DNA from 2 places in the Paraburkholderia sp. Cpub6 genome. Region 1 is predicted to be linked to the other one. Evidence: riboswitches for the same ligand, from Rfam matches in the RefSeq annotation. Region 1 holds a riboswitch; the other holds the start of a gene.
The links. A riboswitch is a leader RNA that binds a small molecule or an ion and turns the genes downstream of it on or off. The one in region 1 is predicted to bind cobalamin.
Positions count from the first base shown of each region.

Region 2: it holds a riboswitch for cobalamin, as region 1 does, so the genes downstream of both, cobW (cobalamin biosynthesis protein CobW) here and HDG33_RS00375 (TonB-dependent receptor domain-containing protein) in region 1, are expected to answer to the same signal.

Region 1 covers NZ_JACHDM010000001.1:63,466-71,361, forward strand. Annotated here, with positions in the region: gene lgt (prolipoprotein diacylglyceryl transferase) at 1-522, shown strand, start outside; gene HDG33_RS00350 (SIMPL domain-containing protein) at 617-1,342, opposite strand; gene HDG33_RS00355 (EVE domain-containing protein) at 1,587-2,045, opposite strand; RNA gene ssrS (6S RNA) at 2,187-2,368, opposite strand; gene HDG33_RS00365 (cell division protein ZapA) at 2,435-2,749, opposite strand; gene HDG33_RS00370 (ATPase) at 2,746-3,105, opposite strand; cobalamin riboswitch at 3,325-3,589, shown strand; gene HDG33_RS00375 (TonB-dependent receptor domain-containing protein) at 3,680-5,611, shown strand; gene HDG33_RS00380 (iron ABC transporter permease) at 5,651-6,715, shown strand; gene HDG33_RS00385 (ABC transporter ATP-binding protein) at 6,745-7,554, shown strand; gene cobT (nicotinate-nucleotide--dimethylbenzimidazole phosphoribosyltransferase) at 7,588-7,896, shown strand, end outside.
Region 2 covers NZ_JACHDM010000015.1:5,875-13,770, reverse strand. Annotated here, with positions in the region: gene HDG33_RS23105 (DUF4136 domain-containing protein) at 1-495, shown strand, start outside; gene bluB (5,6-dimethylbenzimidazole synthase) at 532-1,191, opposite strand; gene HDG33_RS23095 (cobyrinate a,c-diamide synthase) at 1,175-2,554, opposite strand; gene cobO (cob(I)yrinic acid a,c-diamide adenosyltransferase) at 2,558-3,160, opposite strand; gene HDG33_RS38095 (cobalamin biosynthesis protein) at 3,157-3,591, opposite strand; partial or broken gene cobA (uroporphyrinogen-III C-methyltransferase) at 3,679-4,404, opposite strand; cobalamin riboswitch at 4,599-4,858, opposite strand; cobalamin riboswitch at 4,939-5,217, shown strand; gene cobW (cobalamin biosynthesis protein CobW) at 5,419-6,510, shown strand; gene cobN (cobaltochelatase subunit CobN) at 6,525-7,896, shown strand, end outside.

The DNA of each region.
Region 1 (7,896 bases):
TTCGTCGCGCCGATGGTGCCCACGGGCCTCGCGGCGGGGCGCCTCGGCAACTTCATTAACGGCGAGCTGTGGGGCCGCGTGACCGAGCCGTCCGCGCCGTGGGCGATGCTGTTTCCCGGCGCCGCGCCTGACGACGCCACATGGCTCGCCGCGCATCCGCAACTGGCCGCGCAATGGCATCTGAACGAAGTGTTCGCGCAATATCACATGCTGCCGCGACATCCGTCGGAGCTGTACGAGATCGCGCTCGAAGGCGTGGCGCTGTTCTTCGTGCTGATCTTTTTCTCGCGCAAACCGAAGCCGCTCGGCGCGATTTCCGCAATGTTCCTGATCGGCTACGGCCTGGCGCGCTTCACGGTCGAATTCGCGCGCGAGCCGGACGATTTCCTCGGCCTGCTCGCGATGGGACTGTCGATGGGTCAATGGCTGTCGCTGCCCATGATTCTCGCGGGCATCGGCCTGATGGTGTGGGCGTATCGCCGTGGGCGTCGCGAGCAGGCGCAGGCGGTTGGCGCGAACTGAGCGGCGCTCGGCTAGCGTAGCGAGCGTTGCATGAAAAAACGCCACGGCATCGATGGATGCCGTGGCGTTTTCAGTTTGGGCTTGCGCTTGCGCGTCACTTCATCTGCACCGACCCCGACACGTTGACCGTCACCGTCGACGTGCCGCCTTCGAGCGACAGCGGCGCGCTCTTCGCGTCGGCGCCCATCGCGCGTGCGCTCATCATCATCATCGGACGCGGCATCACGCCGCTGTGATTCACGTTGACCTCGCGGATCGAATAGCCGCTAAAGCCGAACGCCTGCGAGGCCGCCGCGGCCTGCTCGCGAAACGATTTGATCGCCTCGCCGCTGAGCCGCTGTTCGGCCGCGCGCTGCGCTTGCGGCGACAGCGAGAAACGCACGTTGCCAACCTGCATGATCGATGCCATCTGTCCGGCGAGCTTCGATGCCGCGGCAAAGTCGCGCGATTCGAGCACGACTTCCGTGCGGCCGCGCCACGTCGAGATGCGTCCGTCGCGATCCGTCGACGGGAAGATCGAGAACGCGCCCGAGCGCGCGGTCACGCCGCTGACGCCGCGCGCTTTCTGCAATGCCGCGTCGGCGCGTTCATTCAGCGTCGACGTCAGCGACGACGGCTCGCTCGCTTCCTGCTCGTAAAACAGCGTGATTTCGACTTCGTCCTGCGGGACTTCCGCGCTCGCCTGCGCATTCAGCGACAGCACGCCCGAAGGCTGCGGCATCATGGTCTGCGCTCGAGCGGGTGCAGGGTTCAGTGCGAGTGCCACAGGCGCGCCCAAGGCGAGCGCAAGTGCGAGGGACCGTGCGGTTTTTGTCGTCATGACTGGAATCCTTGTTTGAACAGGTTGTGCACGTTCGACGCGAGCGCCGGGTGTGGCGCGCGGTTTGACGGATGCGCTGGCGAATGCATCGGCTTGCCGTCGAGCGGCCGGTTCGAGTTCACGCTTTCGTCGACCGATTAGGCGCGTTTTACCGACGCTTGGTTCCCCAATTAATGCTTCGCCGCCGCATCGGAAACGATGACCTGGATGCGATCACGACAGGTGCCGCGTCGCGCGTTCGCCCTTAAACCAGCTGTTTGGTGATGAAGCGCCATTCGGCTTCGGTCACCGGCGTGATCGACAGGCGATTGCCTTTGGCGAGCACGCGCATGTCCTGCAATTCGGCATGCTCGCGCAGCGCGGCAAGCGGAATCAGCCCGATTTTCTTCTTGAACACGACGTCGACGAGCATCCAGCGCGGCGTTTCCGGCGACGATTTCGCGTCGTAGTACGGACTCTTTTTATCGAACTGCGTAGGGTCCGGATACGCGGTCGACGAGACCTCCGCGATGCCCGCGATGCCGGGCTCCGGACAGCTCGAATGATAGAAGAGCACGCCGTCGCCGACCTGCATCACGTCGCGCATGAAGTTGCGCGCCTGATAGTTGCGTACGCCGGTCCACGGCAAGGTGCGATGAGGAGCGTTGGCGAGGTCGTCGATGCTTGCTTCGTCCGGTTCGGACTTCATCAGCCAGTAGCGCATGAATCGGAGTGAGCGTGTGAGATTGAACGAAGCGCTACAACAGCAGGCGCGTACGGAAAAGCCCCTGAAAAAGGCGCTCAAACGAAAAAACGACGACCAAAGAAAAACGGCATCGAACCGAAGTCCGATGCCGTTCCAGATAAGGTCCCCGCCTTAGCCGCTAGGCCGGCATCCTGAACCGAGGGTTCAGAATTGGTCGCAGTTAGCAACACTTCGGGTACATCAGACTGAGTGACGCGCACACCCGTGCTACAAATTTCCGCAACCGTGCACATGGCATTGGTTCAAGGAATGTATGACCTTGGCGAACCAGGCAGGGAAGCTAAACCGATGAAGCTACAACCCAAACCGTTCAACACGTGACCGGTTCGAAACCGGCCCACTACTGCTTACTGCAAGCTGTACTGCTCGATCACAGTACCTAGCTGTTCGTTCATTTGCTGCATTGTACGCCGGATTTCTTCAGCAGGAAATGCTTCTCCGTGTCGCACGCTGCTTTGCAGCTTAAGCAGTTCCGATGCCAGCGACAGCGCAGCCATCACCGCGATGCGATCGGTGCCGCGCACGTTGCTGCCGCTGCGGATTTTCTGCATCTCGGCGTCGACGCGCGCGACCGCCTCGAGCAGCGCGCCTTCCGTTTCCGGCGAACAGGCGAGACGATAGGGTACTTCGAGAATCGATACTTCGATCTGCTTGGTGGTCATGCGCTTTCTCCGTGTCGGCTCACGTCGCTTTCCGCTTCCTCGTGTTCGGGCTGGGCGGACTCGAGCAGATCGAGCTGGTTATCCGGTTCGCTGCTCGCGCGTGCGCGCGGCAATTTTTCGAGAATCGCATTCAGGCGCACCTGAGCGTCGTCGATCTTGGCGGACAGCGCGTCGCGTTCCGCCTGCAGTGCGTCGCGCTCTTCGCGCAATTGCGCGAGTTCCGCATGCGTGGCTTGCACTTCGGCACGCGTTTGCGCGAGCTGCTCTTCGAGCGCGAGCCGCGCTTCGTTGTGGCGCTGGCTGATCGCAATCAGCTTGCCGATGTTCTGGGAGAGTGATTCGAGTTCGGTGAGCATGTGCTGCGTCCTCTAAAGACATCGCATTTTAGCGCGGAATATTACAGGTTCCGACAATTGTCTCGTTTCGAGACGTAACAGCATCGCTTCGTGCACGTTCGTTGGGTGTCGCGTCGTCGACCATAAGATAAAAACCGGCAATCCATCCGACAATAACCTGCATTCAACAGAACCGATTGCGCTCCGGTCGACCTTTCTTGACGCCCCGCGAGGCCGCTCCTAAACTTCCCGCACTCTGGTGCCCGCGCGCGCTTTTCGGCGCGCGCAGTTAAACGGGAAGCAGGGCGCGCGCGGTGCCAAAACCGGATGCGCGAACCTGCGCTGCCCCCGCAACGGTAAGCGACCGCATGTGATGTGCTCATGCAGGTCGGTCCTGGTCGCAAGGTTGGAAGTTCAACGTGCGAGTGTGCCACTGCGCGTCACGCGTGGGAAGGCGGATCGATGTGTCGTAGCCCGGATACCGGCCAGAAAAGAGGGACGTCCCCCCGCGAAAACGCTAAACAAGGGGGCGCCTCGTGACGCGACGGCCTGCGGGGAAGCAGGCCGCGCACGCTATCCACAGGAATGTCATCCCATGCTGTCCCCCATCGCCCGCGCAACGCTGCTCGCGTTCGCGAGCCTGCCGCTCGTCGTGCATGCGCAAAGCGCCGAGCCTGCGTCTTCATCGTCCGCGACGGATGCAACCGCTGCGAGCGCCGCAAACGTTGCCGACGCGGCCAATCTCACTTCCACCGATGCGTCGGGCAACCTGCTGTCGCCGATCGTCGTGACCGCGCAACGCGGACCGCAAGCGTTGCGCGATGCGATCCCGCAGACCACGCGGTTCGATCAGCAGGACATCGCCGACACGACCGCGACCGATCTGCCCGGCCTGCTGCAACTCGCGCCAGGCGCGCAAATCTCGCGCACGGGTGGCCCCGGTTCGACCACGAGCCTCTTTCTGCGCGGCGCATCGTCGACGCAATCGCTGCTGCTGATCGACGGCGTGCGCGTCGATTCGGTGAGTCTCGGCTCAGCTCAACTCGCACAGATTCCGCTCGATCAGGTCGATCACGTCGAAGTGGTGAACGGCAACGTGTCGGCGTTGTATGGCTCGGGCGCAATCGGCGGCGTCGTGCAGGTGTTCACGAAAGACGGCGGCGATCATCCGCCGCGTTTCAATTTTTCGGTCGGCTACGGCAGCTATCGCACGCAGACGCAAACGGCCGGCGTGAACGGCGCGCTCGATCAGGACGGCCGCACGACTTTCAATATTTCGCTCGCGCGCACGAAGGACGACGGCTTTTCGTCGCTCAATCCGCTCGAGGCGCCGAACGCGAATCCGAACGCGAACGGCAATCTGAACGAGAGCATCAGCGCGTCGCTGCGTCACAAGTTCACCGACAGGTGGGACGCGGGCGTCAGCTACTTCCAGTCGAACAACGACAACAGCTACGACAATGCGTACGGCGAGCCCACCGATCTGAACAATCTCTATAGCAAGGTGCGTCAGGTGTCGGTATTCGCGAACGGCAAGCTGACCGACTGGTGGACCACCCACGTCACGCTCGCCGAGGGCGACGACCGCAGCGTGTCGAACACCAATGGCATCTACAACGGCCGCTTCGATACCGACAATCGCCAGTACACGTGGCAGAACGATTTCGCGCTCGCCGCGAACCAGAAGCTGCAACTCGGCTACGAGCATCTCGACCAGACGCTCGACTCCGACACGTTCGCCGCGCCCGACCGTCACGTCGATTCGGTCTTCGCGGGCTACAGCGCGCGCTTCGGCCGCAACCAGTTTCAGGCCAACGTGCGACGCGACCAGTACTCCGATTTCGGTGGAGCGAACAGTTACTATCTCGGCTACGGATTCGACATCACGTCGCGCTGGAAGGTAACCGCAAGCTATTCGGATGCGTTTCGCGCGCCGAGCTTCGACGATCTGTACTATCCGATCAGCGGCAATCCGTCGATCCAGCCCGAGCGCAGTCATTCGGTCGAAGCCGGTTTGCAGTACGCGACCGATGCGCTCGGCGTGATGCGTCTGAACGCATTTCAGACGCGCTATACGAATCTGATCGACTACGTGCAGACGATCCCCGGCATCTACCTCGCGGAGAACGTCGGCCGTGCGAAGGTGCAGGGACTCGAGGGATCGTGGAGCGGTCATGTCGGTAAGACCGACGTGCGCGCAACGGTGACGCTGCAGAACCCGGTCGATCTCGACAACGGTACCGACCTCGTGCGGCGCGCGCGTCGGTTCGGGTCGTTCGCGATGAATCGCAGCATCGGTGGATGGCGGGTTGGCGGCGAGTGGATCGTCAGCGGTCCGCGCACCGATAGCACGGGCAACCTCGGCGGTTATGGCATCGTGAATCTGTCGGCGCGCTACAACGTCACCAAAGCGTGGTACGTCAGTGCGCAAATCGACAATCTGTTCAACAAGGATTATGAAACGGCCTACTCGTATAACTCGCCGCGACGCGGTGCGTATGTCACGCTCGGCTGGCAGCAGCAGTGACGCGCGCGCCGGGTTGGCCGCATGCGTGAGCGCACGCGGATGAGTCGCGCGTCCGCTTCGCTGCGCGCCGCGATGGCGACGCCGCGCCCGATGAACGCGAAACGCGCGGCCGCGATCTGGCTCGGGCTCGCGCTCGCCGCCGTCGCGGTGCTCGGCGCGTCGCTGGTGCTCGGCAGCGTGCCGCTCGCGCCGTCGCGCGTGCTTGCGGCGCTCGTGCCGACGCACACGTTCGGCGGCACGGGCAGCGACGATCTCGCCGGCGAAATCGTGCGTACGTTGCGTTTGCCGCGCGCGCTCGCGGGCTTCGCGTGCGGCGCGTTGCTCGCGCTCGCCGGCGCGCTGCTGCAGGTGCTGCTGCGCAATCCGCTGGCCGAGCCATACGTGCTCGGCGTGTCGGGCGGCGCGGCGACGTTCGCGCTCGTTGCGATGATCGCGGGCGGCGCATGGTGGATCGTCGATGCGAGTGCGTTCGCGGGTGCGTTCGTGTCGATCCTGCTGGTGCTCGGCCTCGCGCGTCGCGAGCTATGGCGCGGCGAGCCGCAGGACACGTCGCCCCGTTTGCTATTGACCGGCGCGGTGATCGCGGCCGGGTGGGGCGCGCTGATCACGCTGCTGCTCAATCTCGCGCCCGACAGCCGTCTGCGCGGCATGCTGTTCTGGCTCACCGGCGACCTCAACGGCGGCGCGCTGCCGTGGACCGCGCTGATGGCGCTCGCGCTCGTGCTGCTTGCGATCGTGCCGGCCGCGCCGCGTCTGAACGTGTTGCTGCGCGGCGACGCGGCCGCGCAGGCGTTGGGCGTCGCCGTGATGCCGCTGCGTTTGCGTGTGTACCTGGTCGCGTCGCTGGCGGCGGCCGCGGCGGTGACGACCGCGGGCACGATCGGCTTCGTCGGTCTCGTCGTGCCGCACATGCTGCGGCTCGCGTTCGGCAACGATCAGCGCATGCTGCTGCCGGCGGCCGCGCTCGGCGGCGGTGTCGCGGTGATGGGCGCGGACCTGATCGCGCGGACCGTGATCGCGCCCGCGCAATTGCCGGTCGGCGTGATCACGTCGCTGGTCGGCGTACCGGTGTTCCTGTGGATGCTGCTCAAACGCCGCCGATGATACGAGCCAAACCCAGCCCCACCTGTTCGATGCTGAGCACGCAGCGCCTGACGTTGCGCGCCGGCGCGCGCACCTTGCTCGAGGCGTTCACGCACACGTTCCAGGCGGGCGAAATCTGGTGCATCGCCGGGCCGAACGGCGCGGGCAAGACCACCTTGCTATCGACGCTGGCGGGGCTGTTGCATCCGGCGGCGGGCCATGTCGAACTCGATGGCGTGCGCGTGGCCGACTGGCAGCCGCTGCCGCTCGCACGGCGCCGCGCGCTGATGCCGCAAAGCGCGGCCGATGCGTTCAACGCAAGCGTGCTCGACATCGTGCTGCTGAACCGCTTCCCGCATCTGGGCGGCTGGGGCTGGGAGCGCGACGAGGATCGCGCGGCCGCGCGAGCGGCGCTCGAACGGCTCGGCCTTGCGGACTTTGCGACGCGCGACGTGCTGTCACTATCGGGCGGCGAGCGTCAGCGCGTTGCCCTCGCGGCGGTGCTGTGCCAGGACGCGCCGCTGTTGCTGCTCGACGAACCGTTGTCGCATCTCGACCTGCATCATCAGGTCGACTGTCTCGAAGCGCTCGTCGCATGGACGCGCGAACCGCGCCGTAGTGTGCTGTTCTCGTGCCACGACCTGAACCTCGCGCGCCGCTTCGCGACGCACGCGTTGCTGCTCGACGGCGCGGGCGGCGCGTATGCGGGCCCGGTGCGCGACGTGCTGACGCCCGCGTTGACGAGCCGCGCGTTCGGCTATCCGCTGATTCTGATTCGCGACGGCGAGCACGAGGCGCTGATACCCGCGCCGCGCGCGCGTCACGAATCGCCTGCCGGCCATGACGCACAGTCAGGCTGATATTTATTCCTATCCCTTGTTTCGATCACACCTATGACTCGCATCCCACACCCAGCCGGTTTGCCCGAAGTCGCGCCGCTCGATCAGACGCTGCGCGCCGAGCTGCAGCGGATCATCGATACGCGCACCAAACCGCCCGGCAGCCTCGGCCGGCTCGAAACGCTCGCGCGCCAGATGGGCCTGATCCAGCGTAGTACGCGTCCCACCGTGCAGCGTCCCGCGATGATCGTTTTCGCGGGCGACCACGGCATCGCCGCCGAAGGCGTGAGCCCCTATCCGCAAGCGGTGACCGCGCAGATGGTCGCGAACTTCATCGCGGGCGGCGCGGCGATCAACGCGCTC
Region 2 (7,896 bases), on a different contig from region 1:
CAAGGCGAGCAGACCTATTCGCTCGCGCGCACGCAGCCGCAGGACGACAGCGTCGACCATCCGCAAGTCGAAAAGCTGTTGCGCGACGAGTTGGCGAAACACGGGTTCGTCGATACGGCGGGCAAGCCCGCGCATTATCGGCTGTCGATGGCGTATAGCACGCGGCCGGCGTCGATCGGCATCGGCGGTGAGGATTGCGCGCCCGCCGATTGCGGCGCGGGCAGCGACGGTCCAGGCGCGCTGCTGTTTGGGCGCAAGTATCAGCACGCGCTGACGCTGCGCTTTTTCGACTACGCGAGCGGCGCCGAGCGCTACAAGGTCGGCGCGGTGTTCATGGATCGCGATGCGGACCCGCTGCATGCACTGCCGTTGCTCGTGAAAACCGCGCTCGCGAAGCTGCCGTTCGATGCGCCGGCCGACTGGCGTGTGAAGCTCAGCATCGACAAGACGAGCGGTGTGCCGAACGTCGACTCGATGGAGCCGCTGCAGCGTTAAAACACAGCCTCGGATCGCCGGGGCCGCGAGTATCAGTTATTCCTGCGCCGGCTCGTCTCGCGGCCAGCGGTTTTCGAACACGCAATCGGCGAGCGGCAGACGGCTCGCCCAGCGCTCCGTTTCGAGCATTGGCTCGCTATAGAACGCAGCGACGTGGCCGAGGCACAGAATCGCGACCGGCCGAGCGCCTTCCGGCATCCCCAGTAGCTGGTGCACCGCGTCGACATCGAATAGCGACACCCAACCAAGCCCGAGTCCTTCCGCGCGCGCGGCGAGCCACATGTTCTGGATCGCGCACGCGACCGACGCGAGATCCATCTCCGGCAGCGTGCGACGGCCGAAGACGTGTCGCTCGCGCCCGTCCATCAACGCGATCACCAGCAGCTCCGCGCATTCGCGCATGCCTTCCACCTTCAGCTTCATGAACTCGTCGCGGCGCTTGCCGAGCGCATCGGCGGTGGCGAGCCGTTCGCGCTCGACGATGTCGCGCAAGCCCGTGCGCAGCGCCGCGTCGGTGATGCGCACGATCCGCCACGGCTGCATGTAGCCGACGCTCGGCGCGTGATGCGCCGCGTCGAGCAGACGCCGCAGCACCGCCGGATCGACCGGATCGGGCACGAAGTGGCGCATGTCGCGGCGTTCGTAAATCGCGCGATAGACCGCATCGCGCTCGGAGTCGTCAAAAGGTTTCGCCATGAAAGAGGGCGGCCGTGAAAGCCGGGTTGGAGGGCCAGTAAGCGTGCATATAGGTTGCCACAATCGGGCCCACCCGGAACACCGCTTCGCCGCGCGCGTCGCTGTGCGCGCGCGTGGCGAAGCGCTGCGGCGCGAGCGGCGTCGCGAGCTTCGAGTAGTGGAACGTGTGGCCGGTCAGCGTGCCGTGGACGCCATCGATCTGCTGCATGCCGAGCGACGTGAAGCGCGTTTGCATCGTCGCGTGACCGGGTAGCAGGCCCAGCATCGGCGTGTTAGTGCCTTGCGCGTCGGTCAGCGTGTCGAGCAGATAGAGCATGCCGCCGCACTCGGCGACCAGCGGTTTGTCCGCCTCGACGTGCGCGCGGATCGATGCGGCGCTGTTCACGTTGCCCGCGAGCGTCGCCATATGCAACTCGGGATAGCCGCCCGGCAGATAGAGCGCGTGCGTGCCGGCGGGCAACGCTTCGTCGGCAAGCGGCGAGAAATAGCTGAGCCGCGCGCCGAGCGCTTCGAGCAGCGCGACGTTGGCCGGATAGATGAACGAGAACGCGGCGTCGCGCGCGATCGCGATGTGCTTGCCTTCGAGCAGACGCTGCAGCACTTCGGGCGAGGGCACGCCGAAATCGACCGGCGGCGGCAGTTCGGCGAGCGTGGTCGACGCGAGCGTATCCGCCGCGCGTTCGAGGCGCGCTTCGAGATCGTCGATTTCATCGGCCTGGTGTAGGCCGAGGTGGCGGTCGGGCAGCGTGATCTCGTCGCTCGCGGCGAGGTGGCCGCACCAGCGCAGCCCGGGCGGCAGCGCTTCCTGCAGCATCTGCGCATGCCGGGCGGAGCCGACGCGATTCGCGAGCACGCCGTGGAACGGCAGTTGCGGCCTGAAGCGCGCAAGGCCGAATGCGAGCGCGCCGAAGGTCTGCGCCATCGCCTGCGCGGAAATCACCGCGAGCACCGGCACGCCGAACGTGGTCGCCAGATCGGCGCTGCTCGGCGTGCCGTCGAACAGGCCCATCACGCCTTCGATCAGGATCAGATCGGCTTCTTGCGCCGCCCGCGCGAGCAGGTTGCGGCATGCGCTTTCGCCGACCATCCACAGATCGAGCGACAGCACCGGCGCGCCGCTCGCGCGCGCGAGGATCATCGGATCGAGAAAATCCGGTCCGGTCTTGAACACGCGCACGCGACGTCCGAGCCGCCGGTGATAGCGCGCGAGACCGGCGGTGATCGTGGTTTTGCCTTGTCCCGACGCGGGCGCGCTAATGAACAGCGTGGGGCACGCCGCGGAGCAAGTCCCCTGGGGGGACGCCCCGAAGGAAGTCCCCTGGGGGGACGCCGCGGACGAAGCCCCGTTGGGGGACGCCGACATCGCTCAGAACTCCACGCCGCGCTGCGCCTTCACACCTTGCTCGCGATACGGATGCTTGATCGCGCGCATTTCGGTGACGAGGTCGGCGGCTTCGATCAGCGCGTCCGGCGCATGGCGTCCGGTCACGACGACGTGCAACATCGGCGCACGCGCGTTGATCACCGCGAGCACTTCGTCGAGCGGCAGGTATTCGTACTTCAGCACGGTGTTCAGCTCATCGAGGATCACCATCTGATAGTCGCCGCTTTCGATCATCCGCCGCGCTTCGTTCCAGCCCTTGCGCGCGGTCGCCATGTCGGCCTCGCGGTTCTGCGTGTTCCACGTGTAGCCGTCGCCCATCGTGACGAAATCGCATTGCGCGATCGCGCCGAGGAAATCGCGCTCCGACGTATGCAGCGCGCCTTTGATGAACTGCACGACGCCGAGCCGCATGCCGTGGCCGAGCACCCGCACGGCCATGCCGAACGCGGCCGTGCTCTTGCCCTTGCCGGTGCCGGTGTTGACGATCAGCAGGCCTTTTTCGACGGTCGCGCCAGCCTGCTTCTTTTCGTGGCCTTCGCGGCGGCGTTCGGTCATGCGTTGATGTGATTCCGGATCGGTTTTCATCGAGGGTCCTGGTTTTGAGGGGCGGGATGGGATGGGGGCGTGTCGCTAAGGGCAGCGTCGTTCGCCGCTGCGATCGCCACCGTGATGCCGGCGTGCGCGGTCTTGCGTACGATCAGACGCACGTTTTGCGCGGTTGTGGAGGAGTCCGGCGCCGTTGCCGCCAGCAGCGCGCACGGCTCGCACACACCATCGACGCCGAGATGCGCGTGTGCCGCCGCCGACGGCGACGCGACCGTTACCGCGGCGATCTGCTCGCGGCTGAACAGTTGCAGCGGCAGCTGATGGCGCGAGCAGAATTCGAGCAGGCCGGCTTCGTTGGCTTTGGTGTCGATCGTCGCGATCGCGCGGATCTGCTCGAAGGCATTCGATCGGAGCGCTGCGCGGACGGCGGCTTCGATATCAGCGGCTTCGCTGCGCAAGCGGCAACCGATGCCGACGCTCAGCGTTTTGATCGCGCGTCCGAATCCGTGTCGTGTCGCGCTCGCTGCCAGTTCGTGAGCAACGCCGGCCTCGCGTTTGGCCGCATCACGCGCCAGTGCGAGCGACGCCACACCGCCGATCACGACGATCGCCGGCGAGCCGAGCCCCGCGCGCGCCACCGCCTCGGCGAACTCGCGAAGCGGCGCGAGCACATGACGCTGCTCAGGCCGCGTCGCCGACTCGATCGCCGCGCACGGCGTGTCGGCGGACATGCCGGCAGCGAGCAATGCGCGGGCGATCTCGCCGAGCCGGCGCATGCCCATGTAGATCACCAGCGTCATGCGCGTCGCGGCGAGCGCGGCCCAGTCCGGTTCGCCACTGCCGGCGCCGTGGCCGGTGACGAACACGACGCCCTGCGCGTGATCACGATGCGTGACCGCGATACCGAGCGCCGCGGGCGCCGCGATGCCGGCCGTGATGCCGTTGATCACGTCGACTTCGATACCCGCGGCCCGTAGCGCCTGCAACTCTTCGCCGCCGCGGCCGAACACGAACGGATCGCCGCCCTTGAGCCGCGCGACGCTGCGCCCCGCGCGCAGATGCCCGAGCATTTGCGCGACGATGTCGGCTTGCGGCGTCGACGGATGGCCGCCGCGTTTGCCGACGTACACGACTTGCGCGTCGGTGCGCGCGAACTGCAGCACGTCGGGATTCACCAGATCGTCGACGAGCACGACATCGGCCTGCGCGAGCGCGCGGGTGGCCTTCAGCGTGATCAGTTCGACGTCGCCGGGACCGGCGCCGATCAGCCAGGCGCGCGTCATCGCGGCGTGCATGGCGCGCGCCATGCGGTGATGGAAGAAGAGAAGCGGCGTGCGACAGCACACGCGGCGGTGAATATAGAGGTCATGCGCAACTGCGAATCCGGGCACGCGCGATGCCGCGCTGCTACGCCTTCACATCCGTTCCCCGCGGATTCCGGCGGCCGGCGGCGCCACGTGATGCACGGATGCAATGCGGCACCGCCTCCGCGTCTGGCCGGTATCCGGGCTGGCGGCCTCATGCGCTTCGCCTTCCCGTCCCGGTTTGTGGATTCGCGGGACAGTGGCATCAAAAACGCATGCGCGGCACGTCGGAATCGAAGGCGAATCGAATCGCGCGCCGCAGGTCGCTTACCGTTGCGGGGACAGCACAGGTTGAACGCGCGAGGCGCTGCCTGTTTCCCGTTTAACTGCACACGCGAGCGCATGTGCGGGCACCAAACGCGCGCATACGATAGCACATGGCGCCTTGCCGGATAAGCCTCGGCGGCGCTTTCCGGCTCGGTGCGTTGCTTGACTGCGCAAGTCCCCGGGCCTACACTCGCACGCACTTTGGGTGCTCGCGTGCGCGCTCGTGCGCATGCAGTTAAACGGGAAACAGGGAGCCATCTGCTCTGGAGCGGCTAACCTGTGCTGTCCCCGCAACGGTAAGCGAAAAGCGGTTCCGGCTTGATAGCCGGGCACCGCAGTGCCGGCTTCGATGTCCTCGCGTAAGGTCGCGTGGACATTTCACCACTGGACGAGAAACCACTCGGCCGGGAAGGGGAAGCGGCGCTTTCGCCAGCCCGGATACCGGCCCAAAGAAGCAGAACGACCGCCGCGGGGATGCGGCGGCGCGTTCATGACCTCAGTTCCGCTTTCTGTATTTCCGTTGTCGCGGCCATGCCGTCGTTCGTCCCCGTGTCTGGTGATCGCTGGTAGTGCTGCGCGTGCTTCATTCGCTCCATTCGCCAGCCGATGCGGACCCTCGCGCGGACTTTCCGGCATACCGATCAACGCCAAGGGATGGACCTCACGATGCAAACTCAATTGCGCAAGATCCCCGTCACGATCGTCACGGGCTTTCTCGGCAGCGGCAAAACCACGCTGCTGCGGCACATTCTTCAGCATGCGGGCGGCAAGCGCATCGCGGTGATCGTCAACGAGTTCGGCGAGCTCGGCATCGACGGCGAAATCCTCAAGGGCTGCGGCATCGGTTGCGATGAAAACGGCGTCGAGACCGAAGGGCAATTGTATGAACTCGCGAACGGTTGTTTGTGCTGCACCGTGCAGGAAGAATTTTTCCCGGTGATGGAAAAGCTCGCGGAGCGCCGCGATGAACTCGATCACGTGCTGATCGAAACGTCGGGCCTGGCGTTGCCGAAGCCGCTCGTGCAGGCGTTCAACTGGCCGCAGATCCGCAATGGCTTCACGGTCGACGCGGTGGTGACGGTGGTGGACGGCCCGGCCGCCGCGAGCGGCCAGTTCGCCGATAACCCGCTCGCCGTCGATGCGCAGCGCAAGGCCGATCCGAATCTCGATCACGAGTCGCCGCTGCACGAGCTGTTCGAAGACCAGTTGTCGGCGGCCGATCTGGTGATTCTGAACAAGACCGATCTGATCGACGAGTCGCGGCAGCACGAGGTCGAAGCCGCGATCCGCGCGGAGATTCCGCCGCAGGTGAAGATCGTGCGAGCGCAGCAGGGGCGGCTCGACCTGCATACGCTGCTGGGCCTCGAAGCGGCGTCGGAAGAGACGATCCACCTGCGTCATGACCACCACGGTTCCGCGGACGACCCCGATCACCACCACGATGAATTCGATTCGGTCGTCGTGCAGGCATCCGTACCGTCGCGCGACGCGGCGCTCGCCGCCTTGCTGGCGCTCGTCGAAACCCACACGATTTACCGTGTCAAAGGCTTCGCGGCACTGCAGGGCGCGGCGATGCGTCTCGTGATCCAGGGCGTGGGCCGGCGCTTCGACAGCTACTTCGACCGGCGCTGGCAAGCGGGTGAAAATGGCGACGGCGCGTTGAGCCGCTTCGTGCTGATCGGCGCAGACCTCGACCAACACGCGCTGCAACAGGCGTTCGACGCGGCGCTCGGCGCGACGTCGAACGCGACGGCATAAACGGGCGCACCAGCATGCATCTGCTGCGCACGACGCCGGGCGGCTTCGTCGACGATACGCAGGGCGTGATCCGCATCGATCAGCAGCCCGCCGAGATCGTCGTGCTCAGTTCCGCCGACACCACGCTGTCGCTGCTCGCGAGCGTGGTGCCGCGTCTCGGCGACGGCTTCCCGAGCGTGCGGCTCGCGAACGTCACGTATCTGCGTCAGCCTGCCTCGGTCGATTTCTATCTGGACGACGTGTTGCAGCATGCGCGCGTGGTCGTCGTCGATCATCTCGGCGGCGAAACGTATTGGCCGTACGGCATCGAGCAGGTGGTCGCGCTCGCGCAGCGCAAACAGCAAACACTCGCGATGTTTTCCGGCGATCTGCAGGAAGACCCGAACCTGCTCGCGCGCAGCACCGCGAGCGCCGAGTTGTGTCAGCAGCTGTGGCGCTATCTGCGCGAGGGCGGTCCGCAGAACGCCGAGGCGTTTTTGCGCTGCATCGCGTATCGCGCGCTCGACTGGGGGCGCGAACCCGATCCGCCCCGCGCGTTGCCGGCCGCGTCGTTGTATCACCCGGAGCGCGATACCCCCATCGTCGCCGACTGGCAGGCGCGTTGGCGGCAAGACGCGCCGGTCGTCGCGATTCTGTTCTACAAGGCGCATCTGCAGGCCGCCAATACCGCGGTGTTCGATGCGCTGATCGACGCGCTCGAAGCGCAAGGGCTCAATCCGCTGCCGCTCGCGATCACGTCGCTGAAGGATGCGGTGAGCCGCGATGTCGTGCAGTCGCTGTGCGCGCAACATGGTGTCGCGCTCGTGCTGAACACGACCGCGTTCGCCGCTTCCGCGATCGACGACCCGGAGCCGCTCGCGCTCGCCGGCGACGCGCCGGTGTTCCAGGTAATCCTGAGCGGCGGTAATCGCGAAGACTGGCTGAAGGACAACCACGGCCTCAATTCGCGCGACATCGCGATGCATATCGCGCTGCCCGAAGTGGACGGGCGCATCATCACGCGCGCGATCAGCTTCAAGGGGCTCGCGTATCGCTGTGCGCATACGCAGGTCGACGTGGTCCGCTATCAGCCCGACCTCGAACGGGTGCGCTTTCTCGCCGAACTGAGCCGGCGCTGGTGCCGTTTGCGTTCGCTCGATAACGCCGACAAGAAAGTCGCGTTGATTCTCGCCAACTATCCGATGAGCGAAGGGCGCATCGGCAATGGCGTCGGGCTCGATACGCCGGCGTCGGTGGTCGGCATTCTGTCGATGCTGCGCGATGAAGATTATCGTGTCGGCGAATTACCCGAAAACGGCGACGCGTTGTTGAACAGGCTGACCGAAGGCGTGACCAACGATCCGGTCGTACGCGATCTGCGTCCGGCCCTGCAAAGCCTCGCACTCG